Regions from separate parts of the Neobacillus terrisolis genome, predicted to be linked through region 1. Evidence: riboswitches for the same ligand, from Rfam matches in the RefSeq annotation. Region 1 holds a riboswitch; each other region holds the start of a gene.
The links. A riboswitch is a leader RNA that binds a small molecule or an ion and turns the genes downstream of it on or off. The one in region 1 is predicted to bind thiamine pyrophosphate.
Positions count from the first base shown of each region.

Region 2: another riboswitch for thiamine pyrophosphate. It lies ahead of ACI48O_RS04615 (ABC transporter substrate-binding protein); the one in region 1 lies ahead of thiM (hydroxyethylthiazole kinase).
Region 3: another riboswitch for thiamine pyrophosphate. It lies ahead of thiW (energy coupling factor transporter S component ThiW); the one in region 1 lies ahead of thiM (hydroxyethylthiazole kinase).

Region 1 covers NZ_JBKFGH010000008.1:34,850-45,807, forward strand. The annotation lists gene ACI48O_RS05780 (O-antigen ligase family protein) at 1-1,109, opposite strand, end outside; gene thiE (thiamine phosphate synthase) at 1,265-1,921, opposite strand; gene thiD (bifunctional hydroxymethylpyrimidine kinase/phosphomethylpyrimidine kinase) at 2,057-2,863, opposite strand; gene thiM (hydroxyethylthiazole kinase) at 2,879-3,688, opposite strand; TPP riboswitch at 3,958-4,065, opposite strand; gene ACI48O_RS05800 (phosphocarrier protein HPr) at 4,161-4,433, opposite strand; gene tkt (transketolase) at 4,458-6,479, opposite strand; gene ACI48O_RS05810 (6-phosphofructokinase) at 6,516-7,388, opposite strand; gene ACI48O_RS05815 (ribulose-phosphate 3-epimerase) at 7,423-8,118, opposite strand; gene rpiB (ribose 5-phosphate isomerase B) at 8,162-8,620, opposite strand; gene ACI48O_RS05825 (zinc-binding dehydrogenase) at 8,816-9,847, opposite strand; gene ACI48O_RS05830 (galactitol-1-phosphate 5-dehydrogenase) at 9,854-10,900, opposite strand.
Region 2 covers NZ_JBKFGH010000006.1:131,509-142,466, forward strand. The annotation lists gene ACI48O_RS04600 (MFS transporter) at 399-1,646, shown strand; gene ACI48O_RS04605 (hypothetical protein) at 1,740-1,973, shown strand; gene ACI48O_RS04610 (diguanylate cyclase domain-containing protein) at 2,046-3,509, opposite strand; TPP riboswitch at 3,715-3,824, shown strand; gene ACI48O_RS04615 (ABC transporter substrate-binding protein) at 3,949-4,944, shown strand; gene ACI48O_RS04620 (thiamine-binding protein) at 4,957-5,247, shown strand; gene ACI48O_RS04625 (ABC transporter permease) at 5,244-6,005, shown strand; gene ACI48O_RS04630 (ABC transporter ATP-binding protein) at 6,007-6,738, shown strand; gene ACI48O_RS04635 (TatD family hydrolase) at 6,743-7,528, shown strand; gene desB (Delta(10) desaturase DesB) at 7,590-8,681, opposite strand; gene ACI48O_RS04645 (NADPH:quinone oxidoreductase family protein) at 9,053-10,048, opposite strand; gene ACI48O_RS04650 (formate/nitrite transporter family protein) at 10,190-10,958, opposite strand, start outside.
Region 3 covers NZ_JBKFGH010000006.1:177,511-188,468, forward strand. The annotation lists gene ACI48O_RS04820 (GerAB/ArcD/ProY family transporter) at 1-139, opposite strand, end outside; gene ACI48O_RS04825 (hypothetical protein) at 152-388, opposite strand; gene ACI48O_RS04830 (Ger(x)C family spore germination protein) at 392-1,588, opposite strand; gene ACI48O_RS04835 (spore germination protein) at 1,616-3,208, opposite strand; TPP riboswitch at 3,397-3,507, shown strand; gene thiW (energy coupling factor transporter S component ThiW) at 3,611-4,129, shown strand; gene ACI48O_RS04845 (acetylornithine deacetylase) at 4,179-5,486, shown strand; gene tenA (thiaminase II) at 5,476-6,150, shown strand; gene ACI48O_RS04855 (ABC transporter ATP-binding protein) at 6,143-6,919, shown strand; gene ACI48O_RS04860 (ABC transporter permease) at 6,916-7,662, shown strand; gene ACI48O_RS04865 (ABC transporter substrate-binding protein) at 7,665-8,672, shown strand; gene ACI48O_RS04870 (flavin reductase family protein) at 8,829-9,281, shown strand; gene ACI48O_RS04875 (hypothetical protein) at 9,521-9,781, opposite strand; gene ACI48O_RS04880 (NRDE family protein) at 9,936-10,697, shown strand.

The sequences.
Region 1 (10,958 bases):
ATCCTTTTCAAAGCAAAATACGCATTCTTAAAAACAACCAAAAGTAAATACAAATATACCAGCAGTGCCGGAACACCTAAAGTAATCGCCATTTGTAAATACTCATTGTGAGCCTTATCAACAATGATATCCCCAAAAACTTGCTTCTTTTCCTCATCATTTGGAAATACTTGATCAAATGTATCAGGTCCTGAACCTAACCAGAAATTTTCTGAAACGAGAGGCAGGGACTTTTTCCAAATAAACAAACGAAACGAACCTTCACGCCCGGTACTTGTTTGTGTAGCAATACGATAAGAATCAGAAAAAAGCGTCATAGCCCGTTCATTAAGGGCCCCTTTTTCTGCAAAATTAATGGCCACCATTAAAAGGAATAACGTCATTAATAATACAATCCATTTTTTCCAAAGATATTTTCTTTTTAAAATAACTATGAAAGAGACAAAGATAAGTCCACAAAAAACACCGACCCAACCGCTTCTTGTTCCTGAAAAAATTAACGATACAAACGCTAAGCCTATCGTTGTTAAGTAAAAGGCGGAAAGAATTCTCGTCTTTGCCGTTAAATAGATGGAAATAGTTAACATGATAACAAGGACAAGATAAGAGCCAAAAAAATTAGGATTGTCAAAGAAAGAATAACTTCGAATTTCGTTGTAATATAGAGGAGTTCTAGGCAAGAAATCTAAAAAATAATGCTGGAGAATTCCATATGTCGATACAAAAATAGACACAATCGCCATGCCCGGAATAATCTTTTCGATCTGCTTTATTGTCATTAATCTATAGGAAAATAACAAAATACTTCCGTAACAAAGAAACGTTAGTAAGCCTTCGTGTCGGCCTAATCTGCCATAAATGGATGCGTATTGATTGACTGAAAAAATGGTTGAAAATCCAACTAAACACAGGAAAACAAAGACAATTAGTTCAATTGAAAAATAAGGCTTTTTTAAATTTACTTCCCATGATTTTCGCTTTATGATTATACTTAACCACGTAAGCACAACAAAAAGCTCCAAATAGATAAACTTTATGTTTGTGTAATACCTTTCAATCCCCCATGGATAGATGAGGAACGGAAATAGCAGAATAAACCAATAGACCATAATTAGCTCCTTTAATAGTCGACTTACTTACAAGGTGAAAAACCTAGCACAACGCAACGGCCCTTACAATCTATTTTAATATAACATTACCTAAAACACATATTTGTTTTTATATAAGAAGAAAGGACGCCCTTAACGGCCGCCCTTCCTATGAATTAGTTCATTTCAACCTGATTTCTTATTTTCCGCGCGGCCCCCGTAACGGAAGGAGCTAAACTAATCGCAGAAATAACTGCAACTCCGTTCGCTCCAGCTTCGATAACTGATGCGCTGTTATCTCCATTGATTCCCCCTATTCCTACAATCGGAATGTCACAACCATTTTCCCTTAATGCTTGGATTAGAGAAAATCCCGCTGCTTCCTTTGCATCTTCCTTCGTTTTTGTCGGAAATACCGGGCCAATCCCTAGATAATCCGCCCCATTTTTGATTGCAAACTCTGCTTCCTCAATCGTATGGGCCGAGACTCCAAGAATTTTGTCGCCAATCAGTTTCCGCACGCTTTCAACAGACTCATCCTCTTGCCCGATATGAACTCCATCTGCATCTAATCTGAGTGCAAGCTCCACATCATCGTTGACAATAAACGGAATCTTGTTTTTCCGGCACAATTGCTGCAGTTCCTTTGCCAATGCAAGTCTTGCAGAACCCTCTAGCGCTCCTGTACCCTTTTCACGAAACTGAAACAATGAAATTCCGCCCGCGATCGCTTCGGTTAATACTTCAGTTGGTTTCTTCGTACAATTGTTGCTTCCTACGATAAAATAAAGCTTTAGCAGCTCTTTTATTTTGTCTCGATTGATCCTTGCCATTTTTGGCTTCACTCTTTCTCTTAAAATATTTCTATTAAACTTTGACTCTTTTATATTTGGCGTTGATTTCCGCTCCAGGTGCTCCAATCAACAGAGTGTTAAAAATCAAAATTGTTCTTTAAATATGCCAAACTATTAATAGCTGCCTCTGCGATTATAAGCCCAATGATTTGTCGGGCCGTGCCCCTGTCCAAGCTTAAGGTCGTCTTCAATTGCCGCTTGAATAAACTTTTTAGCGCGTGCAACTGCCTCATGTGCGTTTTGGCCACTAGCTAATCCTGCTGTAATCGCTGCTGAAAAAGTACATCCCGTTCCATGGGTATTTTTGGTTAAAATTCTTTTACTGTTAAAATAACTAAATTCCTGACCATCAAACAAAACATCCATCGCTTCTTCTTGTTCCTCATCATGTCCGCCTTTCACAACAACATGCTTGGCTCCAAGATCCACGATTTTCCTCGCCGCTTCACGTTTATCATCCAGAGTTTTAATCACCATTCCGGTAATCACTTCCGCTTCCGGAATATTTGGTGTAACAACCATTGCAAGTGGAAGAAGATGCTCCTTCAATGCTGCTATCGCCTCATCCTGCAATAAAGAGGCCCCGCCTTTAGCAATCATCACTGGGTCAACGACAACATTGTTCCATTGATAATGTTTGATTTGCGCAGAAACAGCCTCAATAATCTCCGCACTAAATAACATCCCTGTTTTTAGTGCGTCTACCCCTAAATCATCCCCGATTGCTTGAATTTGCTTGATGACAGCTTCTGATGTTAACGGGTAGACCCCATGAACACCAAGTGTATTTTGCGCTGTAACTGCAGTGAGCGCAGACATTCCAAATACAGCTAATTCCTGAAACGTTTTGAGATCGGCCTGAATTCCTGCTCCCCCGCCGCTATCTGAACCGGCAATCGTTAATGCTTTATTTGTTACCATTTGTAGTCACCTTCCTTAAGAGATTTTTTCAATTCTGCTGTATTGGATGATTTCATCTTTGGAAATTTGAGATAAACTATTTAATAATTCAATTTGAAAGCTGCCCGATCCATTTACAGCAGCCTTCTTAGCTGCAAGCTCTGCAGCGATTCCATAGACTGCAAGGGCTGCAGCACAAGCTGTAACTGCATCTGACTCAACAGCATGGAACGCACCGATGACGGAAGTTAACAAACAGCCTGTCCCGGTTACTTTTGTAAGGAGTGGATGACCATTGCGAATTATGTAGGTCGACTTCCCATCAGAAACAACATCCTCTTTTCCTGTTGCAACGATAGTCGAGTTTAATATTGCAGCGGTTGTTTGGACTAAATCTACTACATCTCCCTGGGCATCTCCGCCATCCACACCTTTTACTGTCCAATGTTTCCCAGCGACATTGGCAATTTCAGCAGCATTTCCTCTAATTACAGAGAACTGAATGGACTCAATTAAGTTTCGAGCAGTTTCAGTTCGATATGGTGTCGCCCCTGCTCCAACCGGATCAAGCATTACCGGAACCTTATGCTGATTACCTGCTTTACCTGCTATGTGCATTGCCTCGACCGTATTTTCATTAAGAGTCCCAATATTGATGACAAGTGCCTTTGCTATTTTCACCATATCCGCTACTTCTTTACGGCTATCCGCCATAACTGGCGAAGCTCCAAGCGCCAATAGCCCATTGGCGGTAAAATTGGTGACAACCACGTTGGTAATATTATGTATTAGCGGATTTTGTTCACGAACTTGCTGTAATAAACTAGCGATCTTTTCATGATTCATTATGAATTTCTCCTTTTAAAAAAATGACTGTGTTAAACTTGAAAGTTGATTTCCGCTCCAGGCGCTTGCTTTCCGCGGGGCGGGCGGTGAGCCTCCTCGGAGCTAAAGCTCCTGTGGGGTCTCACCTGTCCCGCTGCTCCCGCAGGAGTCAAGCGCCTTCCGCTCCAATCAACATTGCGAAAAAATCAACACTGAGCTTTAACACAGCCTAAAAAATAAAAAAGCCAGATCCTAATCGGACCTGACTTCGTGAGTGAAAGAAATAACGTAAAGCTTTTCCACTACTTTCCCACGCTGGTATCATCCAGATCAGGTCCAAAGGGTTGAAAACGAAGCTCGAATTCTCTCAGCCAAAATTGGCACCCCTAGTAGCAACCTATTCATTTACTTAACGTAAATATCATAGCTTTATTCATCATTTCTGTAAAGAATTATCTGAAAACCAGACAACCTGCTAAACTACCATTCGAACTCAAGCTGATTCCCCAAGCTCATGCTCAGCAATAATCTCATCAATCTTTTCCATCGCATTTACAGCATCAGTGCCTTCAGCGCTAATTTTAATCGATGCCCCTTCAGGAATCCCAAGTGACATCACACCCATAATGGACTTTAAGTTTACCTTTTTATTATTGTACTCAAGAGAAATCTCAGATTGGAAAGGTGCTACTGAACTGACCAGCACTGTTGCTGGGCGTGCGTGAACTCCAGCAGAACTTGTAATCTTATAAACTTTTTCTAACATGATCTATTCCCCCAGCTTTTTATATTATTCGTTTACTAAATCCTCAACCGTTGCTACAACCTGTTCGACTGTGAAACCGAATTCCTCAATCACAACATTCCCAGGAGCAGATGCACCAAATTTATCAATACCTAACACTCTTCCCTCAAATCCAACATAACGGTGCCAGCCAATAGAAGCTCCCATTTCTATCGCCAAGCGCTTTGTAATTCCACTTGGTAAAACGGATTCCTTGTACTCCTTGGACTGCGCTTCAAATCGATCCCATGACGGCATGCTAACGACAGAAACAGAAATTCCTTTTTCCGCCAAGACAGCTTGTGCTTTAACAGCCAATTCAACTTCGGATCCTGTTGCAATTAAAATTGCATCGGCGACAGCCTTTTTACCTTCTGAAAGCACGTAAGCACCCTTCGAAACCTTTTCGAACGTATCCTCTACAGCACCGTCAAGTATCGGCAAATCCTGTCTTGATAACACAAGCGCAGTTGGTGTATCGGTTGACTGGAGCGCTAACTTCCATGCAGCCGATGATTCGTTTCCATCTGCAGGGCGTATCACTGAAAGACCTGGAATTGAACGCAATGCCGCCAACTGTTCAATTGGTTCATGCGTTGGCCCATCCTCCCCTACCGCAATACTATCATGCGTTAGTACATAGGTTACTGGAAGCTTCATTAATGCGGCCAAACGAATTGCCGGGCGAAGGTAATCAGAGAAGACGAAGAACGTCCCACCAAAGGTTTTTAACCCCCCGTGTAAAGCAATCCCGTTCATTGCTGCTCCCATTGCAAATTCACGTACACCATACCAAATGTTCTTTCCACTGTAATCAGCACGGCTAAAATCGTGTTTATTTTTCATATACGTTTTATTAGAGCCCGCAAGGTCCGCAGATCCGCCAAAGAACGCTGGAACAACATCAGCAATCGCATTAATGGCATCACCTGAAGAAGAACGTGTTGCAATCTTTTTTCCTACCTCATACTTTGGTAATGAAGTCTCCCAATTGCTCGGAAGCTTTCCGGCAATCGCTAACTCAAGCTCATTCGCAAGTTCAGGATAGGTCTCCTTGTATTGAGAGAATAAAACGTTCCAATCTGCCTCAACTTTCTCTCCAGCCGCTTTAACTGCTGTCTCGAAATGAACATACACATCTTGAGGAACATAGAAGCTTTCTTCATATTCCCAGCCGTAGGCTTCCTTGGCTAATGCAGCTTCTGCCTTCCCTAGCGGTGCACCATGCGAATCTGATTTACCACCTTTATTTGGGGAACCAAAACCGATCGTCGTTTTGATTTCAATTAAAGTTGGCCGAGCTAGTTCCGCTTTAGCTTCTTTAATTGCTTTAGCGATCTCTTCCACACTATTGCCATCCTCAACGCGAAGCACCTGCCAACCGTACGCCTTATAGCGTTCTTCTACACTCTCTGAAAACGAACGATTTAAATCTCCATCAAGTGAAATATCATTTGAATCATATAAAACAACTAATCTACCTAATCCTAAATGACCTGCAAGTGAGGAAGCCTCAGCAGAAACACCCTCCATTAAATCGCCATCACCGCAAATAGCAAACGTAAAGTGGTCAACCACATGATACGAATCACGATTATACTTTGCTGCTAAATGCCGTTCCGCCATCGCCATACCAACTGCTGTGGAAATTCCTTGCCCAAGCGGACCTGTCGTGGCGTCTACACCTGGAGTATGTCCAAATTCCGGGTGACCAGGCGTTTTACTGCCCCATTGACGGAACGACTTAATATCGTCCATTGATACCGCATAGCCAGATAAATGTAATAAACTATATAAAAGCATTGAACCATGACCAGCAGACAATACAAAGCGGTCACGATTAAACCAATTTGGATTGCTCGGATTTTGCTTCATGAACTTCGTCCATAACGTATACGCCATCGGCGCGGCACCCATCGGCATTCCCGGATGTCCAGAATTCGATTTTTCAATTGCATCGATGGATAAAGTTCGAATCGTACTAATGGATAATTCTTCTACATTTTTTTTGGTTGAAACTGCTGTCACAAAAAACACTCCTTAAAAATATTTTTGTTCGTCAAACTAGTTATATTGGAGGTATTCCACTCCTGTATTCCTAACAATCAATTCCCCGGACTCTAAATTATTTATCAACCATAAGTTGATTTGCTCGGCCAACTTACTGGCAAGAATTCGATCATTTGCCGTTGGATGCGACCCCATACAAAGTGCCTCATCCATCTTCATCGCCTTCCAATCTACATTAAGTTTCGCAAGAACCTGTTCGTCCATCCCCTCAGGGCTAAATTCTTCATTGTAAAATAAAACAGTTGAAGTCTTATCATTAGAAAAGTTAGACTGGATCTCATCACAAATCTGCTGCAGGCGATCCTCCGAAAAATTCACAGACACATAGTACCCTTCCGCAGCTACTGCCAATTCCTCAAGCATCCTGTCCGGAGCCTTGCCAGGCACTTGTACACCAAACAATCTTGGTTTGTCGTACTTCACAGAAGCGATTGTATCCTGAATCTTCAATGCCCCTTCAACAATCGAATTCAATGCTGTATCATAACCTAATGTTGAGTCGGAGCCGGGTATATCATTTAAAATCGAAATAGGAACGAACAAGAGCTTCGGTACTGCGCTATCTTTTTGTAAGCCTTCAATAAATGCTTTCGTGCTTGCTGTTCCCATTACGATTAGAGCATCTAAATCGGTCATTGCTTCAAACAATTTGGCATGACTTGATACTGACGATGCTTTTAATAATAATTTCTGAGAACCATTGACTTCATCGTACTCAATACTCTTAAAATGAACCTCTTGTTGATGTTCGCGTTCGATTTCAATTCCAATATATTGATGATGGATGGCACGATTTGCCACCACATGATGAATTAGTTGTTTGAGACCCGAAGGATAGATACCGAAAATAACAAGGCCAATTTTCATTGCTGCCTCACCCCTTTTTTTATTTCCCCCTTATTTAGAGGTCAACCAGGCCAAGCGATTTATGGTTGCGATTAAATAATTCCCTAACATTGTTCACCTTTTCAGCAAAGGTTCCTTGCTCGGAATTAAATAATGCTGAAGTGCCTAAAACAAAGATGTTAGCCTCTCGCTCTACTAAAGGAGGTATCGTATGTTGATTTATATTCCCGTCCACTTCTATTAATGGTTTTTTCTCGAGCGTAGCCATTACTTTATTTAAAGCATCTAGCTTGTCTAAAACTCTTTGGTTAAATTTTTGTCCAGCAAACCCTGGATTTACGGTCATCATCAGGATCATCGGAACTTTTTCAAGAAAAGGAATAATCATTTCGATTGGACTCTCAGGGCTTAATGCCAACGCCGGTTTAATTCCCTTCTCTTGAATGGTATAAATATCTCTTTCAATATTGTCGCTTGCTTCAACATGGAATGAGATGTATTCCGGATCTAGTCCAGCATACATGTCAATATATTTTGCAGGGGTTTCAGTCGCTAAATGAATATCAAGCGGGATGGATGTACCGGCCTTGATTTGCTCCAAAACATATGGCCCCATTGCCAAGTTATTGACAAAAACTCCATCCATTACATCACAATGAAGTAGCTCAACCTTCGCTTTTTCTAACCCCTGTAATTCAGAAGAAAGATTTAATTGATTGGCACACATAATCGATGCAGCGATTGTATGCATATCCTGATCACTCCTGACAATCTAAATACATGGACTCAATCACCTAGCAGAATGTGTTAGCACCGTTTATTTCAAGGTCAGACACTTGATCAATTCTTTCCTGATGGCGTCCTCCTTGAAAGTTTGCATTTAACCATGTATCAACAATAAGTAGGGCCAGTCCCTCACCAATCACTCGTTCGCCCAAGCAAAGAACGTTGCTATTGTTATGTTCTCTCGTCGCTTGAGCCGAGAATGTATCGCTCACTACAGCAGCGCGGACACCATTTATTTTATTAGCGGCTATCGACATGCCGATTCCGGTTCCGCAACACAAAATACCTAAGTCACTATTTCCGGATGCCACTGCCTGACCAACCTTTACAGCATAACTTGGAAAATTCACGCTATCTTTGCTATATGTACCAAAATCCTCAACCTCTATGTTCTTTGCTTCGAGGTGTTGTTTGATTGCTTCCTTTAATTGAAATCCACCATGGTCACAACCGATGGCCAGCTTCATTCTATCACCCTTTCTACTAAGTAAGACCTGACCTCATATTACCACCTATAGCCATCACAAAGAATGCGGTTTCATCCCATTTAATGTATTGATTGTTGTAGTTCGGAGTGATGAGATGGCACGGTTTTTCTAACTAAGAATGTTCTACAAAAAATACCCACAAACTCAACATAATAGTTTGTGGGTATCATAGTTTTATGACTCTACAATTACCTTTATCTCATTCCCGGCCATAACGGCTTCAAAACCTGAACGCCATTCTTCCAAAGGAACAACCTTAGTAATCATTTTCTCAGTATTAATTTTATTGTTTTTCAGTAGATCAAGAGCAATATCCCAAGAGCTAGGTTTTTGTGAACGAGTGCCAACATAGGAAATTTCGCGTTGGATGATTGATTCTTGATCAATAGAATTCATCTTTTGGCCGAACAAACCAACCTGTACGAATGTACCTTTTTTCTTCATAAGCGGTAAGCCAGAGTTTACTGCAGGAACCGCACCTGAACATTCAAAAATTCGATCCACTCCATAACCATTTGTATGGGAAAGAACGACTTCTTTCAAATCCTCCTGCATGGTATCGACAATGACATCCGCACCTAGTTCTTTCGCTAACTCTAATCGCTTTTGGTCTTTCGTAATCCCAGCCATAATAACGAAAGCTCCCTGTGCTTTCACAACCTGAAGCTGCAGCAGGCCGATTGGACCAGGCCCAAAAATTAACACCTTATCGTTTTCAGTCACAGTTGTTTTTTCTAAAGCAGCGTGAACACAACAAGCCAAAGGCTCTGTGAACGCAGCAGCACGCAGGCTCACCTCTTCAGGCAGGACATGTACACTTTCCTCACGAGAAATAACATAATCTGCGAAGCTGCCATTTACCTGAGTACCAAGCCCTTTACGATCCGCACATAAATTGTAGTCACCTTCTAAGCAATACTCACAAGTTCCGCATGTTGTGAAAGTCGTTTGGCTTGTCACTCGATCGCCAACTTTCACCTTTTTAACATTTGGTCCAATCTCTACAACCTCACCGGAAAACTCGTGACCAAGCACAACAGGAAGAGTCGGATTGCTGTAATCACCTTTAAAGGTATGAATATCCGATCCACAAATCCCAGTATAAGCGACTTTAATTTTTACTTTATCATCGTAGACACTAGGTTCTGCGATATCTACCAACGACATATTATCATATCCGATTTCTTGCTTCATTACTGCTCTCATCTTTATTTACACCTCATTTGGAATAATCAAAACCTTGTTGTAGGATTCCTCACGATTGATCATGACGTTAAAAGCCTTTTGAGTGTCTTCCAACTTGAATCGGTGGGAAATTAATTCTTTCAGTTGGATCTTTCCTTTATTTATAAAATCAATGCTTGTTTTCCATTCTTCGCCAGGAAACGGGGCTGAATAGGAATTCCAAAAACCTTTTAATGTCAATTCTTTTCTAAAAATGCTTTCAAATGCTTTTTCTCGAAGCAAGACATCCGCATAAGCAATTCCTAAGTAACCAACTTTTCCTTTTTTACGGGTAATTAGTAAGCATTGTTCTTGAGTGATTTTGGAGCCAGCGCACTCTAGTGCAATATCCACCCCTAAACCATTTGTGTACTCTTTAATTTTCTCTTCCAAATCTTCATGCAGGGGATTAATGGTTCGCTCGCAGCCCATTGCAACTGCATCTGCAAGTTTTTCTTCAGAAATATCGATCGCTATGATTTCTTTTGCACCGGCAATTTTCAACCATTGAATAGCTAAAATTCCGATTGTTCCAACTCCAAAAACAGCCACCACATCACCAATTTTTGGTCCGATGTTTAAAACTCCGTGCAAAGCTACAGCCAATGGCTCAATCATCGCTGCATCTTCAAAATCCATATCTCCAATCGGAATCACATACTCCGCCGGCATATTGCAAAACTCTGCAAACCCGCCAAAGGATTTACTGCCAATCATCCCATGGTCTTCACACAAGTTATACTCCCCGCGAAGACAATACTCGCATTTTTTACAAGGGTGAAAAGGAATCGCGACAACGCGATCACCGATTTCCACATTGGTTACATCTTTGCCTTTTTCAACGATATAACCGGAAAACTCATGACCCATGATGGCCGGGAGCGGGTACTTCCATTTGCTGACCATCTTATGAGTATCAGAACCGCAAATACCGGCTGCCATAACTTTTATCTTCACTTCATTATCTTGACATGTACCTATTTCAATATCTTGATAAACGAAATGATTTTCAGAATGTAAGACTGCGGCTTTCACCTAAAGGACCTCCTATGAATATGGTGCTAAGCACCATTTGTATTCAGAATATTCTTTC
Region 2 (10,958 bases), on a different contig from region 1:
CATACGTTGCGCTAAGGTCATCCTTTTTTGTTTTGGCTGTGTTAAAGAACAATGTTGATTTTTGAACACTCTGTTGATTGGAGAGGAAGGTGCGAGACTCCTGCGGGAGAAGGTGTCACGGGAGACCCCACAGGCGCTATGGCGCAGAGGAGGCTCCCGGACTCCCCCGCGGAAAGCGAGCACCTGGAGCGGAAATCAACAGACTAATTTAACACAGCCTTTATTTTTTGAAATGATACATTGGGGATAGGGTTATTGGTAGCAATCTAACCGAAATAACCATGGTATTTTGTCATAAATACGGATGTAAGAAAAATAATTGCAGACAGAGGGGGAAAGGAGTATTATTATTTAGTATTTCTAAATAATTTTTATTTGTTGGGAAAGAAGATGACGTTGTGAAAAATGGCCTTACGCTAAGTGAGCAAAATGAGACTTTCAGTATTCGAAATGGAATTGCCCAAACGATTGTTTTGAATGGGAGTGCAGGCTATTTTCCCTTATTTGCGATCAGTGTATTAGGCGCATCAAATTATCAAATTGGACTGATCAACTCGCTTCCGCAGTTTATTGGAATGTTCGCCATGTTAATTGGTTCAGTCATCTTAAATAGGCTGCCGCAGAAAAAGGCATTCACGGCATACTCTTTTTTAGTTACCCGGTTGTTTCTTCTTGGGATGTTTATAGTTGTATACTTTCCGAAGGAATATGCTGGATGGATTTTTGTTTTCCTTGTAGGGATGATGAATTTACCTGGTTCCTTCGCTAATCTTAGCTGGCAGTCTTTAATCGGAGACTTGATTCCCGAAACAAGAAGGAGCAGTTTCTTTAGCAAACGTAATAAATGGATGACCATTGTAGGAATGATAATCACATTTTTGATAGGAGTAGGTTTGAACTTTTTTTCAAAAAGCAACCCCGTGCCCTATCAGTTTTTATTTTTGTTAACTTTTATATTTGGCATAGTCGAGGTTTATTATTTACTTAAACATACTGAAATAAGTCGAACCGTTCGTTCGAGAAATCAGAAACGGAAATTCACCTGGTCGATTCAGGGAAATAAGCCTTTTCTTTATTTTTTAATTTGCGGCTTGTTTTTCAATTTTACCTGGCAAATGGCTTGGTCACTATTTAGCATTTTTCAAATTAAATATGCTTACGCAACTGGATTTTGGATCAGCGTCATTACGGTTGCCAATCAAATTGGCCAAATTGTTAGCTATCAATGGTGGGGGAAAATGGCGGACAGACATGGAAATGCAAAGATGATGATTCCTGTTTCAATCGGCATGGCACTTGCACCGGTCCTAACAATCTTGTCCACAAACCTCGTATACTTGACCATTATCAATGCAGTAGCTGGGTTATTTGTTTCGGGTACGGTCCTACTGTTGTTTAATTTATTGTTGGAAACTACAACAAAGGAAACCCGTGATAACTGCATATCTCAATATAATATTTTATTAGCTATTATAGGTTTTATTGCACCACAGGTCGGGGTCCTGTTACTTGAGGAGATATCGATGAATTTTGCGATGATGACCTCGACATTTCTAAGACTAATGAGCAGTGTGTTCTTTTTTGTTTTTTATCTCTATTTAAGAAAAAGCGGGCTTCGTTCCTATACACCTATTCATACCCCGTAAACAACAAAAAGAATACGATTATGTGATTAATTGCAATGCTCTTGCCAGTATTTAAGATATAATGAGGGTATACATAAATAGGAGGCAGAAAAAATGGGACAATGTAATTTAGATCATTCACAAGAAGATGTTTACAAAAAGTATGAGTCACAAATAGAGTTTTTGCCATTAGAAATAAGAGATTTGTTTGAAAAATTTTTTAAAAATGAACACAAGCAGGAAATTTTAAATGAAGTGTTCCATCTTTTAAAAAAATATGATTTATCATCAGTTGAAGAACGAGAAAACAGAAATAAGCAGCTAAACTTACTATTAAAGAACCTATAAAAAAGGAATGTTCCCCAGCGACTTGCAAGGGGGGGCATTCCTTTTTACTATTATTCGCCAAGGTTTTGGTACTTAATATTGTTGTTCATCAAGAGCTTTAGTTATTGGGTTTTTAATTATTAATGAATTAAATCTTTTTTGATCCATTGAAGGTGCATAAAGCTGATAATGGTTTTTCCCATCATGTTTCACTTGATACATGGCAGCATCGGCATTTTTTAAAAGGGTTTTCATGTCTTTACCCGCCATAGGATAAATACTTATGCCGATACTAGCCGATATGTTTAACTCGTAATCTTCGACGTTGAAGGGGGTGCTAAATGACCGGACAAGTGATTCGGCAAGAGCATGGAGATATTCATTATCAACCATATTAGGAATAATAATAGAAAACTCATCACCACCAATTCGTCCAATGAAGGCCCCTTCATGAAACACGCTGTTAATCCGATCAGCAACCTCTTTTAATAATCCATCGCCAATTTCATGTCCAAGGGAATCATTAATATTTTTAAATCCGTCGAGGTCTAAGAATAATAGAGCCACACGGTGTTTATTTGATTTTGCATTTTTTAAGGCTTCCCTTAGTTTATTTTCGAAATGTCTTCGATTTGGCAGCCCGGTCAAATAGTCATAATTTGCAAGATGATGAACAATATCCGTTGCTTCTTTTTGTTTCGTAAAATCACGAAGATTAAAAACAATTCCTTGAATATGTTCATCCGCTAAATAATTGGTAAAAGCAGCATCACACCAGCGAATTGTTCCGTCCTTATGCGTAAACCTAATTTGTTGTAAAATAGGTTCACTAGGTTGATCGATAATCCTATGAAGGATGCCTTTCTCAAAAGCTAGAACCTTATCATCTATAAATTCAGTTAAATTAGAACCGATTGATTCAAGCGCTGAAAAACCAAGAATTCGTTCAAATGAAGGATTAAGATAACTGATTTCGCCATACTTATTCATGATTCCGATGATATCGTAGGAGTTATTCGTTAAGGCGCTTAACTGTTTATCTTTTTGTGCGAGATGAAATTCCATTTCTTTTTTTTCGGTAATGTCTTCTTTTAAGCCAACAAACTGATAGGGAGAACCAGAATCGTCTAATAGAGGAGTAATGATCAAACGGACCCAAATAATCTTTCCGTCTTTTCGTTTGTTTTTTATATCTCCACGCCAAATTTTACCGGAGAGGATCGTATCCCACAAATCACGGAAAAATTCCTTTGAATGGAAGCTGGCGTTAAATGTTCTGGTAGATTTTCCTATCAAGTCTTCAGGTCTGTATAGGGTTAAATCAAAAATATTTGGATTCCCATAAAGCACATTACCTTTAATGTCGGTAATAACGACGTTCATTGATTGATCGACCGCATAAACTGTCTTTTCATTAATTAAGATCTTGGCTGGGTCACACTCTGGAAGATGGGCCCATTGATCTGAAGTCTGATTAGCTATTTTTGTATCAATTTCTTTGGAGTCTGGCTTCTTATGTACAATGAGATTGCCATCAATTGATCCATTGTGGGTCATTCCAATTTCCTCCGCGATGAAGTATTCATTAATCAGTGTACAATATCATCTTTTTGAAAGATGGAGCTAATTTTTTAATTGTTTGAATAAAGTATGAACATTTGATTTAGAAAGATAGAAGTGAATAAAAGAGGAGAGATAGAAGTTTAAATTGTGACAAGCTTTTTTTATTTTGCTATAATATGAATGATTTGGAATTGATGTAGGCAGAATGTAGGGGAACTGGTGTTGCCAGTTGAGAAATTATCCTTAAGATGATGACCCTTAGAACCTGAACTGGTTAACACCAGCGGAGGGAACATATTTTAACAAAACAATGTTTGTTAGTATGCGCCCAGGTTTTATACTAGGGCGTTTTTTGTTTTGAAAATAGTTCTTTTTTTATAATGGTTACCGGTCTATGTCGTTACATACTTGTAATTTTATTGGAGGAGTAAACATGAAGAAGTGGCTTTTGTTAGTTGTTTTTGCATTATTTATTACCGGTTGTGGAAATCAGGATGATTCAAAATCGAAGCAAAAGGATACAAAAAAAACACTTAAAAAGGTATCGGTTGTACTCGATTGGACACCAAATACGAATCATACTGGTTTATATGTGGCAAAGGAAAACGGTTATTTCAAAGATGCAGGCTTGGATGTGGACATCATCATGCCTGGGGAAGCTGGAGCGGATCAGCTTGTCGCCTCTGGGAAATCAGAATTTGGTGTGGGTTATCAAGAAGGGGTAACACAAGCTCGAATTCAAGGCGTACCCCTAGTCTCAATCGCTGCAGTCATTCAGCATAATACGTCTGGATTTGCGTCTCCAGCAGCTAAAAATATCGTTACTCCGAAGGATTTTGAAGGCAAGTCTTATGGAGGCTGGGGTTCTCCAGTTGAAAAGTCTGTGATCAATTCATTAATGAAAACACAAAATGCCGATGTGGAAAAGGTGAAAATTGTTAACATTGGTGACGCTGATTTCTTTACGGCAGTAAAGAAAGATATTGATTTTGCTTGGATTTATTATGGCTGGACAGGTGTAGAAGCAGAGCTTCGCGGTGAGAAGATCAATATGATCTACTTAACGGATTACTCAGAGAAACTAGATTACTATACACCAGTACTGACAACGAATGAAAAGATGATTTCTGAAAATCCAGATACGGTTAAAGCATTTGTTCAAGCTGCTTCAAAAGGATATGAGTTTGCGATTGAAAATCCGGAGGATGCTGCAGACATACTTATTAAAGCAGCCCCAGATTTAGATGCAGAACTGGTGAAGAAAAGCCAAGCGTGGTTAGCGTCTAAATATAAGGATGATGCCGACCGTTGGGGAGAACAGAAGCTTGAGGTTTGGGAAAACTATGCATCCTGGATGTTAGAAAACGGCTTATTAGAGAAAGAGCTAGATGCGAAAAAGGCATTTACAAATGAGTTTTTACCTGAATAGGGAGGGGTTATCATGGCCAATTCACTCGTAAGTATACAAATTTTACCGAAACCAACCGATGGAGGGGACGTGATTCCGTTGGTTGATGAGGCGATTCGTGTGATTGACGAATCGGGGGTCAAATATGAGGTTCATCCATTAGAGACGACTATGGAAGGCGAGTTGTCTCAACTATTTTTGATCATCGAGAAAATGAATGAGCGGATGATCGAAATCGGATGTAAGAATGTAATCTCACAAATAAAAGTACTTTATCAGCCGGATGGAATTACAATGGACACTCTTACGGAGAAATATCGATGAAATATCTTCAAAGGAAAGGATGGAGGCCGGTTTCGGTTCTCCTTCTTTTATTCGTTTTATGGGAAATCATTGTAAAACAAGCGGAAATGCCTGAATGGCTGCTCCCGACACCATCTAAGATTTTGAAGGAAGCTGTATCGGGCTGGACGAATTTTTATCCGGATTTAGTATCGACTACAGGGATTGCAACGGAAGGGTTTCTTGTCGGAGTGGGTGTCGGCTTAGTGGTGGCTGTTTTGCTTCACTTAATGCCAGCACTTCGCGACTCGGTGTATCCTCTGCTTATCTTATCGCAAAATGTCCCGATTATTGTTCTCGCTCCTTTGCTTGTCATTTGGTTTGGATTTGGATTACTGCCAAAGCTTATTGTTATTACACTAGTATGCTTTTTTCCGATTACCGTTGCTGCACTCGATGGTTTTAAACAGGTTCCGATTGCGCAGAAACATTATATGCTAATGGCTGGGGCGTCAAAGACACAACTGTTTTGGAAGCTTGAATGTCCGTATGCACTCCCGTCCATTTTTTCTGGGTTAAAAATCTCTGCAACCTATAGTGTAATGGGGGCTGTTATCTCAGAATGGCTTGGTGCTGAAAAAGGGATCGGAGTTTATATGACGTTGGCCTCTTCTTCTTTTAGGACAGACAAGGTTTTTGTGGCGATTTTAGCGATCATGCTGTTGAGTCTCTTTTTCTTCGGGATCATAATAGGTTTAGAGAAATATTTTATTCGCTGGAAAGGGAAGGGAGGAGCATAAAGTGAGTCATTTAACAGTCCGTCATCTCACAAAAGGTTTTGGGCAAAACAAAGTGCTATCAGACCTTAACTTTTCGGTTGAAAAAGAAGAGTTTGTTTCTATTCTTGGTCCATCAGGTAGTGGAAAGAGTACTATTTTTAATCTGATCGGTGGTATTTTGACTCCTGAAACAGGAGAAATTTTGCTCGATGGGGAAACAATAATTGGAAAACGGGGCTCGATTGGTTTTATGCCGCAAACGCCTGCTCTTCTCCCGTGGCGAACTGTTTTGCAAAATGTACTGTTAGGCGGAGAGCTGCAGGGGGAAAAGGACCGTGATAAAGCGGTGGAAATGCTTAAGAAAGCGGGATTAGGGGATTATATACAAGCTAGACCTGATGAACTTTCTGGAGGGATGAAGCAGAGAGTGGCGTTTATTCGTGCTTTATTAAGTCCACAATCGCTCATTTGCCTTGATGAACCATTTTCAGCGTTAGATGAATTGACAAGATTAGAAATGCAAAAATGGCTCCTTTCCATTTTAGGGGAATATCGCAGGACAGTGCTTTTTGTTACTCATTCCATCGAGGAAGCGTTGTTTTTATCAGATCGCATTATCGTGTTATCGCCAAAACCGGCACATGTTACGGCTGAATTTACAGTACCATTTAAACGACCGCGTAATGAAAGTTTGTTCCTTGAAGAAGAGTTCTTAAAATGGAAGCGGTCCATCTATTTTTCACTTAAAAAATAGGGAAGTGAGCAGGTTGATAAAGATTATAGATTCACATATTCATTTAGATCAATATGAAGATGTTGAGATTAAAGCTATTCTTGATAAAGAGTCGTCGATCGAGGCTCTAATAACAGTTTCTATGAATTTACAATCCTGTCAAAGGAATCTTTCATTAGCTGAAAAATATGCATGTGTAAAGCCAGCCTTTGGCTATCACCCTGAACAGCTTCTCCCATCTGAAACCGAACTTTGTGAATTATTAGATTGGATGGAAGTACATAAAGATAAGGTGGCAGCGATTGGAGAGGTAGGCTTGCCCTTTTTTTTGAGGGCCGAGAAAAAGGTTACTCCAAGTGAGTATGACCGTTATATTGAATTATTAGAGATATTTATTAAATTTGCAAAAAAATTGGACAAGCCAATCGCTCTTCATGCGGTTTATTCCGATGCGCCTGTTGTATGTGATTTGCTAGAGAAACATTCTTTTTCTAAAGCCCATTTTCACTGGTATAAAGGTGATCAAAAGACTACTGAAAGAATGATAGAAAATGGGTATTTTGCTTCTGTAACACCTGAAGTGGTGTATGATGAGGAGGAGAGTGTAAATTTGGTTCAGACTTTTCCGCTTAACCAGCTTTTGCTAGAAACGGATGGGCCATGGCCATTTGAAGGACCTTTCACAGGGCAAAGGACAAATCCGAAAATGATAAAAGAATCCCTAAGAAAAATTGCTGATTTAAAACGAATGAATTTTCATGAGATAGTCCAACAGACTCTCCAAAATGCGAAAATATTTTATAACATTTAGTTATAGGATCGAAAAGAAATAAAACACCCCAGGAACCATTTCCTAGGGTGTTTTCAGTTTCTTATGTTTGTTTTGGAAAAACTTTTTCAGAGCTCGCTTCATTAGTATCAATTTTACGATATTCAATTTCATTAGGGTTTAACCCATTTCCTAATGAACCGAAAACTTGCCCTCTTTGCAGATCAATTAAATTCTTTTCTTCAAGATAAATTCGAGGTGTCTTGATCAAGGTCAGCATCGCTTTAGTGTAGGGCATTTCATGATAACGCTCCGGCCACATTCTTTTAATTTGTTCTTTTACTAAAGGGTAATATTTTGGATTCATACTTGGGAACATATGATGTTCCGTGTGGTACGAAAAATTATAATGAAGCACATCGACCCATTTCGGAACAGTCACAGTTAAACTATTAGCTAAAGGATCGTTCGTATCGGTTTGTGGATTTAAGTTATGATTGGTAGCAATATAGCTGCTAACAATAAAATTAGCCAATAACGCTGGGAGCAAAAAGGCAAAGCTCCATTTAGCTGGACCAATTAACACAAGTAACAAAATCCAAGACAACCATGGAAACAAAAATTGCATCCAAACAGAGGGTTGTTTTGAAGGGTTAAATTCTTTTATAAATCGAATAAACATTCTTGTTGAATGCGTATTGAAATTTATAAACAAAAACAATACATATCCTAATGACCGAAATACTTTTGGAATTCGAAATAACGCTCTTAAAATGGGGTTTTTTAATATTTCTTCAGCCGTTGCCCATGTATCAGGATCTTTTTCAGTATGCTGTGTGTGAACATGGTGGGTGCTATTATGCCATTTCCGCCATAATAAAGGCCCTGTTGTAAATGGCCAAAAGCAGATCGCCCCTACAATATTGCGAAGTTTAGGATTTTTAACAACGGTCCCATGGAGTACTTCATGTCCTAAAAACCCATTACCAGCAAAACTTAACCCAATGACAACGGAAAGAAGAAAATTGATCCATATATTTAGCTCAAATAAACTTATCGAGACAATGCTACTAATAATAATGAGTAAATAAGCTAGTCCGCCAAGCAGCCTTGCTGGAGCAGGTTTAAAGGCCTTTTCTGGAAGATGAGGAGAAATCTTTGCGGCATACCATCCAAATGTTTGGAACTCTTTCATGTGTTACCCCTTTCGATAAAGAAAAAAATTTTAATAGTTAGATCTGGTTAAAAATGGTTTCTATTATATTTACTGTGTTTATAACGTAATGTTGAAACAACTATTTAATAGTACCATATCTGATTCCAACATCAAACACTTTTATTACCAGATACTAATAAAAGCTCCTAATAGTTAGTTGTAAAAACCTATGTACGTTCTCTTTTATCTTTCCCAATTCCGTGCATTCCTACAATTTCATTTTTGACTAAAAAAGGGAAGTTTGTAGTGTTAATATAAGATAATTTTCCATAACTCAATTCATTTTATGCACACAAAAAGGCTGACTCAAAATGGAAAAATCCATTCGGAGTCAGCCTTATTGTTAATAGTTATGGTAGAACAACAACCGTTCGTCCGCGTGCTTCACCTTTAAGAATTGAGGATAACGTTTCAGGCAAATCGGACAAAGTAACTTCTTTTTTGATTGTTTCCAGTAAGCCATCTGGTTTCATGTCGGTTGCCATACGATTCCAAACCTTCAATCTAGTTTCCATTGGACAATTGACTGAGTCAATTCCTAATAGATTGACTCCACGAAGGATGAATGGGAAAACCGTTGTTGGAAGATCAGCTCCTCCTGTCAGGCCACTAACCGCTACAGAGCCACCGTATTGGACTTTACTTAGAATGGAGGCTAACGATTTTCCTCCAACGGGATCGACAGCTCCGGCCCATAATTGTTGATCAAGCGGCTTTATTTTCTCGCCTATTAGTTCTTCTCTTGAAAGAATTTCCTTAACACCTAGCTTCTTTAAAAAATCGTGCTCCGATTGTTTTCCTGTACTCGCTACAACATGGTAGCCTCTTTTAGCAAGGATGGCGGCGGCGATGCTCCCAACTCCTCCAGTGGCACCTGTAACGAGAACTTTACCTTTATCGGGAGTTAATCCACTATTTTCTAAGCGGTCAACAGAGAGTGCAGCTGTAAAGCCCGCAGTACCATATACCATTGCTTCTTTTAGTGAAAGTCCTTTAGGTAAAGGGACAATCCAATCAGCTGGGATTTGCGCATATTCACTAAAACCGCCATAATGGGAAACGCCAATTTCATAGCTGGTGGCTATGATCTCATCTCCCTCAGTAAAACGGGGATCCGTTGAACTTACGACGATTCCAGCTAAATCAATTCCGGGAACAAAGGGATATGATCGGACGATTTTTCCGTTTGGAATACTTGCTAACCCATCCTTATAGTTAACGCTTGAATAATGAACTTTAACTATGACATCTCCATCAGGAAGGTCATCCATTGAAATCGTTCTTGTTTCAGCTGAAAAATGATCATTTATCTTGTCTACTACGAAAGCTTTGAACAATTTCTCCATAGTATAAATTCTCCTCTCCTAGTGTAGCTTACGACGGGAAATTCTCAACCCTAAGGTAAATCATAGCAAAAACGGAACAGAATATAAAAGGATAAAACTTATACTAAGGAGTACAAAACAGAAAAAATTATCTCTTTTTGTTTAGCTATTCTCATCAAAAAAGGGTTTATTCACGTAATGGTACATCCATCCCATAAAAATGGCTCCCCCGATTAAGTTCCCAATCGTTACAGGGATAAGATTATGAATAGTTCCATACATCGAAATCGTTCCGGGATGGTTCAACACTAATGCAATCGCAAAGGTGCACATGTTAGCGATACTATGTTCATAGCCTGAGATAAAAAAGCAAAATACAAACAGGACCATTGCAAACATTTTGGCGCCATCCCCTTTGAGGGTCATCGGAATGAAGAAGGCCAGACAAACGAGCCAATTACATAGGATTGCTCGAAAGAATAGTTGCACACCTGGAGCGTGCATTTTTTTCTCTACCACACTAAGAAGAAAACCATTTACATTTGCATCATTGAACAGCCCTGTTGTATAGATGGCGATCGCAAACAGGACGGCGCCTAGGATATTTCCGATATAGCTGGAAACCCAAATTTTTATGACCTCAATCCAGTTTATTTTTTTACGAAGCGCAGCGAAAGTAAAGTAGAAGGTGTTTCCCGTAAACAAATCACCGCCTCCATAAGAAATTAAAATGATGGCGGCACCGAATGTTAATGCAGCCATTGGGTAGGTGAGGGGAGAATGTTCAAGGTAAAAATAATTTCCTGTTTTGAATGCAACGATAACACCAAAACCAATAAACATACTGGCAAGCATAGATCTTGATATAAAGCGAAGCTTGCTTTGACGATAAATTTTTTGTTTTTTGAGCGCCAGCTTCTCAATTTCCAGG
Region 3 (10,958 bases), on a different contig from region 1:
GTAAGACCGAGAGCCAAGCATCCTGTTTCGCTTGAATGGCTGTTAATGGAGGAGTAATTAAGATAGATGTGCCAATCACAAACATGATAATTAATATTTGAAATTGGCTATTGGAGATTCTCCCATTTTCTTCTGCCATTAACCACACCTCCTAAAACGATAAAAGTAGATCGATCATGTTACCAATTGGTACAAAGATGATTAGTAGCCAATCCATCGGATTAGGGATTTTAATCCTTAAGGCTACTACAATCCAAAAAGCTGTTCCAAGGAAAAGAAACAAACTGAAGAAGAATATTTCTTTATAGGCTTTTTCTTTTTTTAGTTTAGGCACTTCAATTAGGGTGATGATCGAACAAACAATGAAAATTCCGAAGATCGCAATCATTCACTATTCTACCTTTACATTTTTAAGGAAGGATTGGTTTAAAACACCTGTTCGTCTGATTTTAAAATCAGATTGTATTGTTACTTCTGAATCAACGAAATGCTGATCCCAATCTTTCTTAAGAACCTTCCATTTTTGTGGATCTGCACGATGAATGACTTCTCCAAAACCATATATATCAGCGCGTAGTTTTTTTGCTTTTTTTACCGATTGGCTAAGAATGTGTTCATTCACTTTGTTAACAGACAACTCTAATTTCTTAATCGATTCCGGCTTAGTTAAATCAATATTACAAGCCACTTCTCCTACATTGGCTTCACCAGACATTTTGATATTTATGTGTACTTTTCCATTTACCACTTTTCCGGTTACTTCGGATTTTGCCCGGATAATTTCCAAAACTAGTTTATTACCATCGGGACAGGGAATTTTCCCAACTGTATTTTTTACATTGTCGGTAATATAGTTATAGCCCTTGCTTTCTTTTTCATTTAACCAGCCTATTAATTTGTCTCCATTAAATACGGCTACATTTTTATAATGAAGACGTGCAAAGGGGGTGATACGTTGAACGTTACCAGAAGTAAGCCCTTTACGCTTATTCCCTCTAATCGTGATACCAGTTAAAACAGGGTTCTTTCCCTCACTTGTAAGGTCTGTAATTAATTCATCCATTTGGATTGCAACCGTTGGCGCCCAGGATTTTTCAGAGCTTTCAAGTGATGAGCGCAATTTATTAGCAGGTATCGCTTCGAGAGGAGTAAGATTTTGAAGAATATCCTTACCACTCACATCCTTTGAAACGATAATATAAAAATCCTTACGGAACTCAGGATCCCTTGTAAGCAACTCTAACGCTTCACTAAAACCTTCCTTCGCTATTTCTTCGCCGAGAACGAGTATTTGTAAATGAGAAAAATAAAGCTTACGCGGGCTTATTGTCGTCATTCTTCGAACGGCCTCGAATAGATAAGCCCCTTCCTCAAAATAGGTTGTAACAGGGGTTCGGTTGCCTCCGCCTTTTTGCGATGCCACTTCACCAGGTTCAACCACTTGAGCCCCCAAAATATATTTGCCATCTTTTTTGTCGATAGACAATCCAACCACTAAAGCGAGCTCGTTTAACTCTCTCCGATTCCAGCACCCGGATAGTATCAACAGACATGAAATAAAAATCAACAATATGATTTTTTTTTTCATCCATTCTCATCCCTTTTCAAAAAGACTCTAATTTTTTTGGTGTTGCTTGGTTGCAATCGCATCAGTTTGACGTCTCATGTTCTTTTGATTGACTAGTCTTGGTCGTGAAAGCAATCGCCAGTGAGGCAATCTAAAGAGAGTATCTCGCTGATCCTCTAACACAAAGGGTGCAAAAGGAGCCATGTAGGGTATACCAAAAGACCTTAAACTATTTAAATGGAGTAAAAGCGCTAATAACCCTAAGGTAATTCCGTACAAACCAAATGAAGCAGCCAAAAACATCATTAGAAATCTCAGCATCCTAACGGAAATAGCCATATTATAAGCAGGAAAAACAAAATTGGAGATCGCTGTAATCGAGACAACAATAACCATTGATGCAGAAACAATTCCAGCTTCAACAGCTGCTTGTCCAAGTACTAATGCTCCAACAATTGATACGGCTTGACCTACTGCCCGAGGCATTCGAATACCTGCTTCTCGGAGAATCTCAAAGGTTACTTCCATAATAATAGCTTCTACAAACGCAGGAAAAGGAACACCTTCACGTTGTGCAGCTAAGCTAATTAATAAAGGTGTAGGCAGCATTTCTTGATGATAGGTGGTAACCGCCACGTAGAAGGAAGGTCCAACCAATGCAATCAAAAAACATATAATTCTTAGCATTCTTAGCAAAGTGGCGATATCGGCGCGTTGATAATAATCCTCTGAAACTTGAAAGTTTTGGATAAACAGTGCAGGTACGACTAAAACAAAGGGGGTACCATCAACAATAATCGCGACACGGCCTTCCAAAAGATTGCCAGCCACAACGTCTGGGCGTTCTGTATTATAGATGGTTGGAAACGGAGTGTAAGTCTCATCTTGAATTAATTCTTCGATGTATCCGCCTTCCAAAATACCATCAATATCAATCTGATCTAAACGCTGGTGAACTTCTTCGACCACTTTATCATTAACAATCCCCTTGATATACATAATCGCAACATTTGTTTTCGTAACTCGGCCAATCTTTTTTTCTTCACAGTGTAAATTGGAATCCTTAATTTTTCTGCGAATTAACGCAGTATTGGTCCGAATGTTTTCAGAAAATCCTTCCCTTGGGCCACGAACAACCGTCTGAGCCGATGGTTCAGTAACGCCACGATCCTCCCAACCAGCTGTTGAGGCCGAAATCGCCCCTGTAAAACCGTCAACTAAAATAATCGTATTCCCTGATAACACCATTGTATAAAGTTCATCATAATGGGTAATTTCAGAGATATTACCAACTGCTAATCGAACATTTTTCGCCCATTCTAATAAAGAAGGCTGGGAGAATAAATGAGTAGGTGGTACTACCTCATGGGTTTCGTTCATTAATGATTCCAGGATAAAATTATGAATGGTGGTTGCATCTGCTAGTCCATCTGCATAAATAACGGCTGCTTTAATCTTCTTGGCTTCACCAATTTTGAATTCCCTTAAGATGACATCTGAACTTTTTTCAAAGGCTTTTTTGATCATTTCAAGATCTTCATCATACTTACCCGTTAGGAGATCAGGAGAATGATCTGGTTGTGAAGATTCCGTTGCGCTTTTTAGTTTCTCAATTTTTCTATTCCTTCGAAATGTCCTCATCATCGAAAGTCCCTTCGCTAGAATCTTATTTATAGAATTTCCCCATAAATTACTATTTCATGCTAAATAATTGTTTGTTTTGAAAAGAATTCCAATACTTTTTTAAAACATTAAAGGATTTGATAAGAGAAAATCCTTGCAAGATCATTGAATTGTGTTATTGTAATAAATGATTAAATAATTAAATAATTCCACACTGGGGGTGCCGGGAAATGGCCGGCTGAGATAAAGATCCAAAGTCTTTGACCCTTAAACTTGATCTGGGTAATACCAGCGTAGGGAAGTGTATCCATTTTTGAATACATAAGTAGATTCCTATTGCTGGAGTCTGCTTTTTATTTTGACTCCAATAATAGGTATCATTTTCTGCCTCCCAGTGTGTAAACTTTGGGAGGTATTTTTATGCAGAAAACACAGAAATTGACATTGACAGCAATGTTCATTGCGATTGGGACTTTAACTAGCCATGCATTTTTTATTCCGATCGGAGTGACGAAAGTTTTTCCAATGCAGCATTTCATTAATGTTTTGTCAGGAGTATTATTAGGTCCTTATTATGCAGTGGCTCAAGCTTTTTGCGTTTCAATTTTAAGAAATATGATGGGAACAGGATCTGTCTTTGCTTTTCCAGGCAGTATATTTGGTGCCTTTTTGGCGGCGTTCTTGTTTAAAAAGACAAGAAAGTTGCTTATGGCTTACGTTGGGGAGGTCATCGGTACAGGAATCATCGGAGCGCTTGTTTCTTATCCAATTGCCACTCTATTTCTTGGGAAAGAGGCTACGCTATTTGGATTTATTCCAGCGTTTATCTTTAGTTCGTTTGCGGGGGCCACTATCGGTTATATCCTCTTAAAAGTATTTGTAAGAAACCCAGCCACGGCAAGAAAAATTAATGAATCTACTACCCATCCTAGAGTTTAAGGGCTAGGAAAATGTGGTGGGTCTTAAATGCAGATAAGAGGTGGAAAAAATGACGGATGTTCTTCAAAAAGTATTAAATCAAGTTGAGGAGCGACAAAAGGAACTGTTTACGCTTTTGGCGAAACTGATATCCTTTAAAACTCCCGCTCCTCCAGCAAGAAACACAAAAGAGGCGCAAGCTTTTGTTGCGGATTTCCTTACGAGATTAGGTTTTTCTATTGATATGTGGGATGTTTATCCGAACGATCCAAATGTAGTCGGGACACTTAAGGGGACGAGTCCCGACGAGTTTCACAGTCTTATTATCAATGGCCATATCGATGTCGCAGAGGTAAGTGAGGACGAACAATGGAAAGCGGATCCGTTCACGGCGGTAATAGATAAGGAGGTCATTATTGGCCGCGGTACAGCTGATATGAAAGGCGGTCTTGCCGGGGCTTTGTTTGCGATTCAATTATTACGTGAAGCAGGCGTTGAATTACCTGGGAATCTGCTTTTCCAATCGGTTATTGGTGAGGAAGTGGGTGAGGCAGGTACACTTCAATGCTGTAAGCGAGGCTATACCGCAGATTTTGCTGTAGTGGTCGATACAAGTGATTTACATATTCAAGGACAAGGCGGTGTCATTACAGGCTGGATCACCGTAAAAAGTAACCAAACCTATCACGATGCGACGAGAAAAGATATGATCCACGCCGGTGGCGGACTATTTGCTGCAAGTGCAATTGAGAAAATGATGAAAATCATCAGCGGACTTCAGGACTTGGAACGGCATTGGGCGATAACAAAAAGTTATCCCGGTTTTTCACCGGGAACGAATACGATTAATCCAGCCGTGATTGAGGGAGGACGGCATGCGGCATTTATTGCCGATGAGTGCCGTTTATGGATTACTGTGCATTACTATCCAAACGAAAATCACGAGCAGGTTGCAAAAGAAATTGAGGAGCATATTTTACAGGTTGCAAAGGGCGATCCGTGGTTAAGGGAAAATCCTCCACTTTTTGAATGGGGCGGAACCTCGATGATTGAAGATCGTGGGGAAATATTCCCCTCCCTGGAGGTCGACCCAGGTCATCCTGGAGTGAAACGGTTGGCACAATCTCATCAACGGATAACAAACAAACAGGCTGCAATCGATGTATCACCAACGGTTACCGATGGGGGCTGGTTTGGAGCAGTGGGTATCCCAGCTGCGATCTATGGACCCGGAGACTTACAAAATGCCCACTCGATAAATGAACAAGTATCGATCGCTCAGTTACTAGATTATACAAAGGTCATGGTTTCGTTTATTTATCAGTGGTGTCATACAAAATCAGCCAAGAATGAAGGAGTGACAGCAGGTGAAGTTTAGTAGCCGGTTATATGAAAAATTAGAGCCGATTTGGCGAAAAAACCATGCTCATCCATTTGTAAAAGGCATGGGAGATGGCACGCTAGAACCAAAGAAGTTTCGTTTTTATATGATTCAGGACTATTTATATTTAATTGATTATGCAAAATTATTTGCTTTAGGCGCAGTCAAAGCGACGGATGTTAGGGCGATGGGGAAATTTGCTAGATTATTAGAGTCAACATTAAATGAAGAAATGTCGCTTCATCGTCAGTATGCCGAAAAGTTCGAAATCAGTGAAGACGAACTTGAGCATGCAAAGCCTTCTCCGATTACATTGGCTTACACACATTATATGCTTCATATTGCCAATAACGGAACATTGGCAGAGCTTGTTTCGGCATTATTACCTTGCATGTGGAGTTATTGGGAAATCGGCAAAGAGCTAAGTGAGATACCTGGTGCATTAGAGCACGATTTATACGGTGAATGGATTGCCATGTACAGCTCAGAGGAGTTTGGGACACTTGCGACTTGGTGCATTGAATTAATGGATGAACTTACATTAGGAAAGCCGGAGGCAGAGTTAGCAAAGCTTGAGGAGGTTTTTCTTAATACAACCCGGTTTGAATACATGTTCTGGGACATGGCATTGAATGAAGAGATGTGGCCGACAGATGAGTAAACCGGTTGTTCAGTTTTCAAATGTAACGTTCTCCTATAAATCCGGAACAAAGTCAGCGGCTATACCGATCTTGGAAAACTTCAATTTTACCATTTTTGATAATGAATTTGTTAGTATTATTGGCCCGAGCGGTTGTGGGAAAAGTACGTTATTCAGGATTATAACAGGACTCGAACAGCCTGAAGCAGGGGAAGTTCTTATCAATGGTACCGTTCAACCATCCCGACTTGGTCAAGTTGGCTATATGCCGCAGCAGGACTTGCTTATGCCTTGGCGGACGATTATCGAGAATGCTTCCTTACCGCTTGAACTAAAAGGGATGAAATCTGAAGTGGCCCAAAAGAAGGTGCTGCCACTCCTTAATGAATTTGGTTTAGCGGGAGTCGGGCGTAAATACCCTTCGGATTTGTCAGGCGGTATGAAGCAAAGAGTGTCGTTTTTGCGGACGATTTTATCGGGTTCAAATGTCTTGCTATTGGACGAACCGTTTAGTGCACTGGATGCGATTACTCGGTTATCGATGCAGGAATGGCTGCTTGAGCAATGGGAGAAGCGGAAAAAGACGGTGATATTCATAACCCACGATGTCAATGAGGCTTTATTTTTATCGGATCGTATCTTTATTTTCACAGATACCCCTGTTGCAAAGCTGAAGGAAGTGGAAGTACCGTTAAAACGCCCTAGGTCAATCAGGGATATCAACGATTCAGATGTTATTACTCTCAAAGAATATTTAATCGATCAGCTTCGAATGAAGGTGAGTGTATGAGGGGCTGGAAGGACTATTTACCACCAATCCTGCTGGTTCTAATTTTATTATTCATTTGGGAAGTTGGAGCGCGCTTTGTCAGTATGCCTTTTATCCTTCCAGCGCCAACGGGGATTGCTTTGAGGCTTTGGGAGTTAAAAGGAAGTTTATTTCTTGAGCATCTTCCTGCTACAATGCTAATCGTCATCATTGGTTTAGCGATTTCGATTATTTTGGGTGTAGGCTTAGCTGTATGGATGCATTCAAGCAAGGGAATAGAGCGTGCTCTCTATCCGCTCATCATTGCATCGCAAACCATTCCCACCATCGCACTGGCCCCAATCTTTGTGCTCTGGTTTGGCTACTCGATATGGAGCAAAGTGGTTGTAACGATTCTGATCACTTTTTTCCCAATTGCCGTTAATACTTTTGATGGACTGCGGTCAAGCAGCAAAGAGTTAAGAGAATTAATGCTGACGATGGGGGCGAGGAAAAAGGATTTATTTTTAAAACTAGATGTTCCATCCGCATTGCCTTTCTTTTATTCGGGGTTGAAGGTAGCGTTTCCGCTAAGCGTAATCGGTGCAGCTATTGGTGAATGGCTTGGGGCACAGGCGGGCTTGGGATATTTTAGCAGAAGAATGATGACACAATTTGATGGAGCTGGTGTATTTGCACCGATTGTCATTTTGTCGCTACTCGGTATAGTTCTATTTTTACTGGTAGTAATGTTTGAAAAAAGATCATTTAAATGGAGGAAGTAATAATGAAAAAATGGATTGCAACTTGTGTGAGCTTATTCATGGTTTTGGTTTTAGCGGCTTGTGGAGGTACTGGAGAAAAAGCAAGCAATAATGAAGGAAAGAAATTAACCGACGTTAGTGTAATGTTAGATTGGTATCCGAATGCTGTTCATAGCTTTTTATATGTAGCACAGGAAAAAGGGTACTTCGAAGAGGAAGGCGTTAAGGTTAAAATCCAATACCCGGCAAATCCAACAGACCCTCTTAATCTAGCGGCTGCTGGGAAAATTACCGTTGGCTTTTATTATCAGCCAGATGTGATTATGGCTCGTGCAAACGAAAGTGTTCCGGTTAAATCGATTGGTGCGATTGTCCGTTCACCGTTAAATCATACTGTTTTCTTAGAAGAAAGCTCTATCGAATCACCAAAGGATTTAGAAGGGAAAACAGTGGGCTACCCAGGTATCCCTTTAAATGAAGCTATTCTTTCAACAATCGTCGAGCATGATGGCGGAAATCCGGATAAGGTCAAAATGGTTGATGTTGGCTTTGATTTAGTATCTTCTGTTGTTAGCAAGAAAACGGATGCTGTGATTGGCGCTTATGTAAACCATGAGGTACCAATCTTAGAATCTAAAGGAAACCCAGTTCGTTATTTTGATCCAACTGAGTACGGAGTTCCAAACTATTATGAATTAGTGGCGGTTACCGGTGATAAAACATGGGAAAAAGAACAGGAGTCTATTAAAGCGTTCTGGCGTGCAGCTTCAAAAGGGTATGAATTTATGAAGAAAAACCCGGATGAGGCATTGAAAATTTTATTAAAGAACCAGGATGAAGCAAACTATCCGCTCGATGCAAAGGTCGAGGCAGAGAGCATGAAAATTCTGTTGCCAAAAATGGACTCCGAAGCCTCTTTCGGCAGCCAAACGAAAGAATCATGGCAAGATACTGCCAGCTGGTTAAAAAAATCAGGCTTAATTAAACAAACGCCTTCAGTCGATGACATGTTTGTTAATTTAGGAGAATAATAGTATAGAAGGAAAAAGATAAGCTTGGCTGGTTAAAGCATTTAGCATTCAATTCATTATGGAGACAGTTTTAAGGAAGATCAGAACTTGCTTCAGCGACTAGCATGTTATCCCTCATTAGTCAGCTAAGAGTTCAAAATGTGGGGAGGCTTCAACATGGAAGATCGCCTATTCAGGAAAGCAATGGGGAAATTTGCGACTGGAGTAACCGTGATTACCACTGAAGTTGACGGGAATGTCCACGGGATGACGGCCAATGCCTTCATGTCGGTTTCCTTAAATCCAATGCTGGTTGTGGTTTCAATAGGTGAAAAAGCCCAAATGCTCGAAAAAATACGAAGCAGCAAAAAATACGCAGTGAATATCTTATCTTCAGACCAGCAGGAATTGTCGATGATTTTTGCCGGGCAAATAAAAGATAAACGGGATATGAGTTTTGAAAGGTTTGCGGGGCTACCCGTTATAGGTGGTTCGTTGGCACAAATTATTTGTGATGTGGTTAGTGAGCATGTGGAAGGGGACCATACTCTTTTTATTGGGAAAGTCTCGGATATTCATATTGAAAATGAGGGAGAACCGTTACTTTATTTTGATGGACGATATCGGTGAAGTGGGGTAAACAGGAGAAGGTGAGATGACTTCTCCTGTTTTTTTGAGTTCTTTGGGGTGTTGTTGTTGTTGTTGTTGCAGTTGTTGTGCATTGGCGGATAAAGGGCTAGATTTGGCGGATAGATCGTGGAATCGGCGGATAAACGGCTATTTTGGCGGATAAAACCCGAAAAATGGCGGATAACCGCTAGAATTTGGCGGATAGAACCAAATGATCCCTTAGAGAAAGTTCCAAATCCCTAAGCATCACTATCCTTATCATCATGCGTCGGATGTGCACCGGGGTATTGCCTTGGCAAGTCTTGGTGCAAATTCCGATTCTCAAAGGTAAAATTGCTGTAAAATTGTTGCCCTTCCTGCCATGGCGTACTTTTATTCTCAACAGGGCTATCAACGCCAATCGGTGAGCCGTATGGACCTTCCGGGAATTCCTCTGCAGTTAGAAACTCATATTGTTTTTCGACATTTTTCAGATTAGAATATTTGGTTTTCCTGCTCATAACATGTTAACCTCCAGTTTATGATTTTGAATTCACTTCAAATGCAGAGTGAAAACAATTTTGTTAATATATGCTTATCCTTCCTTCAACAGGGACTTAATATGTAATAGAGGCATATGCTGTAATTAATTTATTGAGAAAGATGTGATATATATTGTGTTTAATACTTTTCGCATATAAGATTGACCCCGAATTTAAATTAGTCGTTGCTGCTAATCGCGATGAATTTTACGAAAGACCAACCGCCTCGGTACATTTTTGGCAGGACCATCCTCATATCCTGGCAGGGCGGGATTTAAAGCAATTGGGAACTTGGATAGGCATCACTACGACAGGAAGGTTTGCGGCGTTAACAAATTACCGGGACCCTAGTGAAGTGACAGAAGGGAAACGGTCGCGCGGAGAGTTAGTCGGCGATTTTCTAAAGGAAGACAATACTGACCCTGAGGTTTATTTAGAAAAGGTAACCAAAAACAAGGACAAATATCCGGGTTTTAATCTCTTAATAGGGGATAAGAACGACTTGTATTATTATTCTAATAAATCAAATGAAGTAAAAAAGCTAGAACCGGGTATATACGGTTTAAGTAACCATCTTCTTAATACTGACTGGCCAAAGGTAAAAAGGGGAATTGTTGGATTAGAACAAATAATCAATCAGAGAGATGCCGAAACCATGGACGAGCGTCTTTTAAATCTTTTACAAAATGCAGATCCGGCTCCCGATGAAAGCCTGCCCAAGACTGGGGTTTCTCTTGAATGGGAGCGAGTGCTCTCACCAATGTTTATTAAAAGCGAGGGGTATGGAACGAGGAGTTCGACTGTACTTAAAATGACAAATGACTACATTCATATAACGGAACGAGTGTTTTCGAGCGAAGACCAACAAGACCAACAATTTACGGTAATGATTTAATTTTGCCTGGTGCGGAAATCTACATGCTAGTTAATAATAAAGCCTAGTACAGTTTGAACTAATTATATTGCTTGGGTATTTGAACGGACACAGAAGCCCTTATTTTAATAAAATAAGCTTGATTCTAGACTTAAGAGGACACAGGATCCCTTATTTACATAAAAACCACTGAATAAAGCCAGTTTTTAACCAAATAACGGATCTGTTGTCCGCTTAGCTTATCAAAACAACACTTTTTGTGAAAATAGCGGAACATATGTC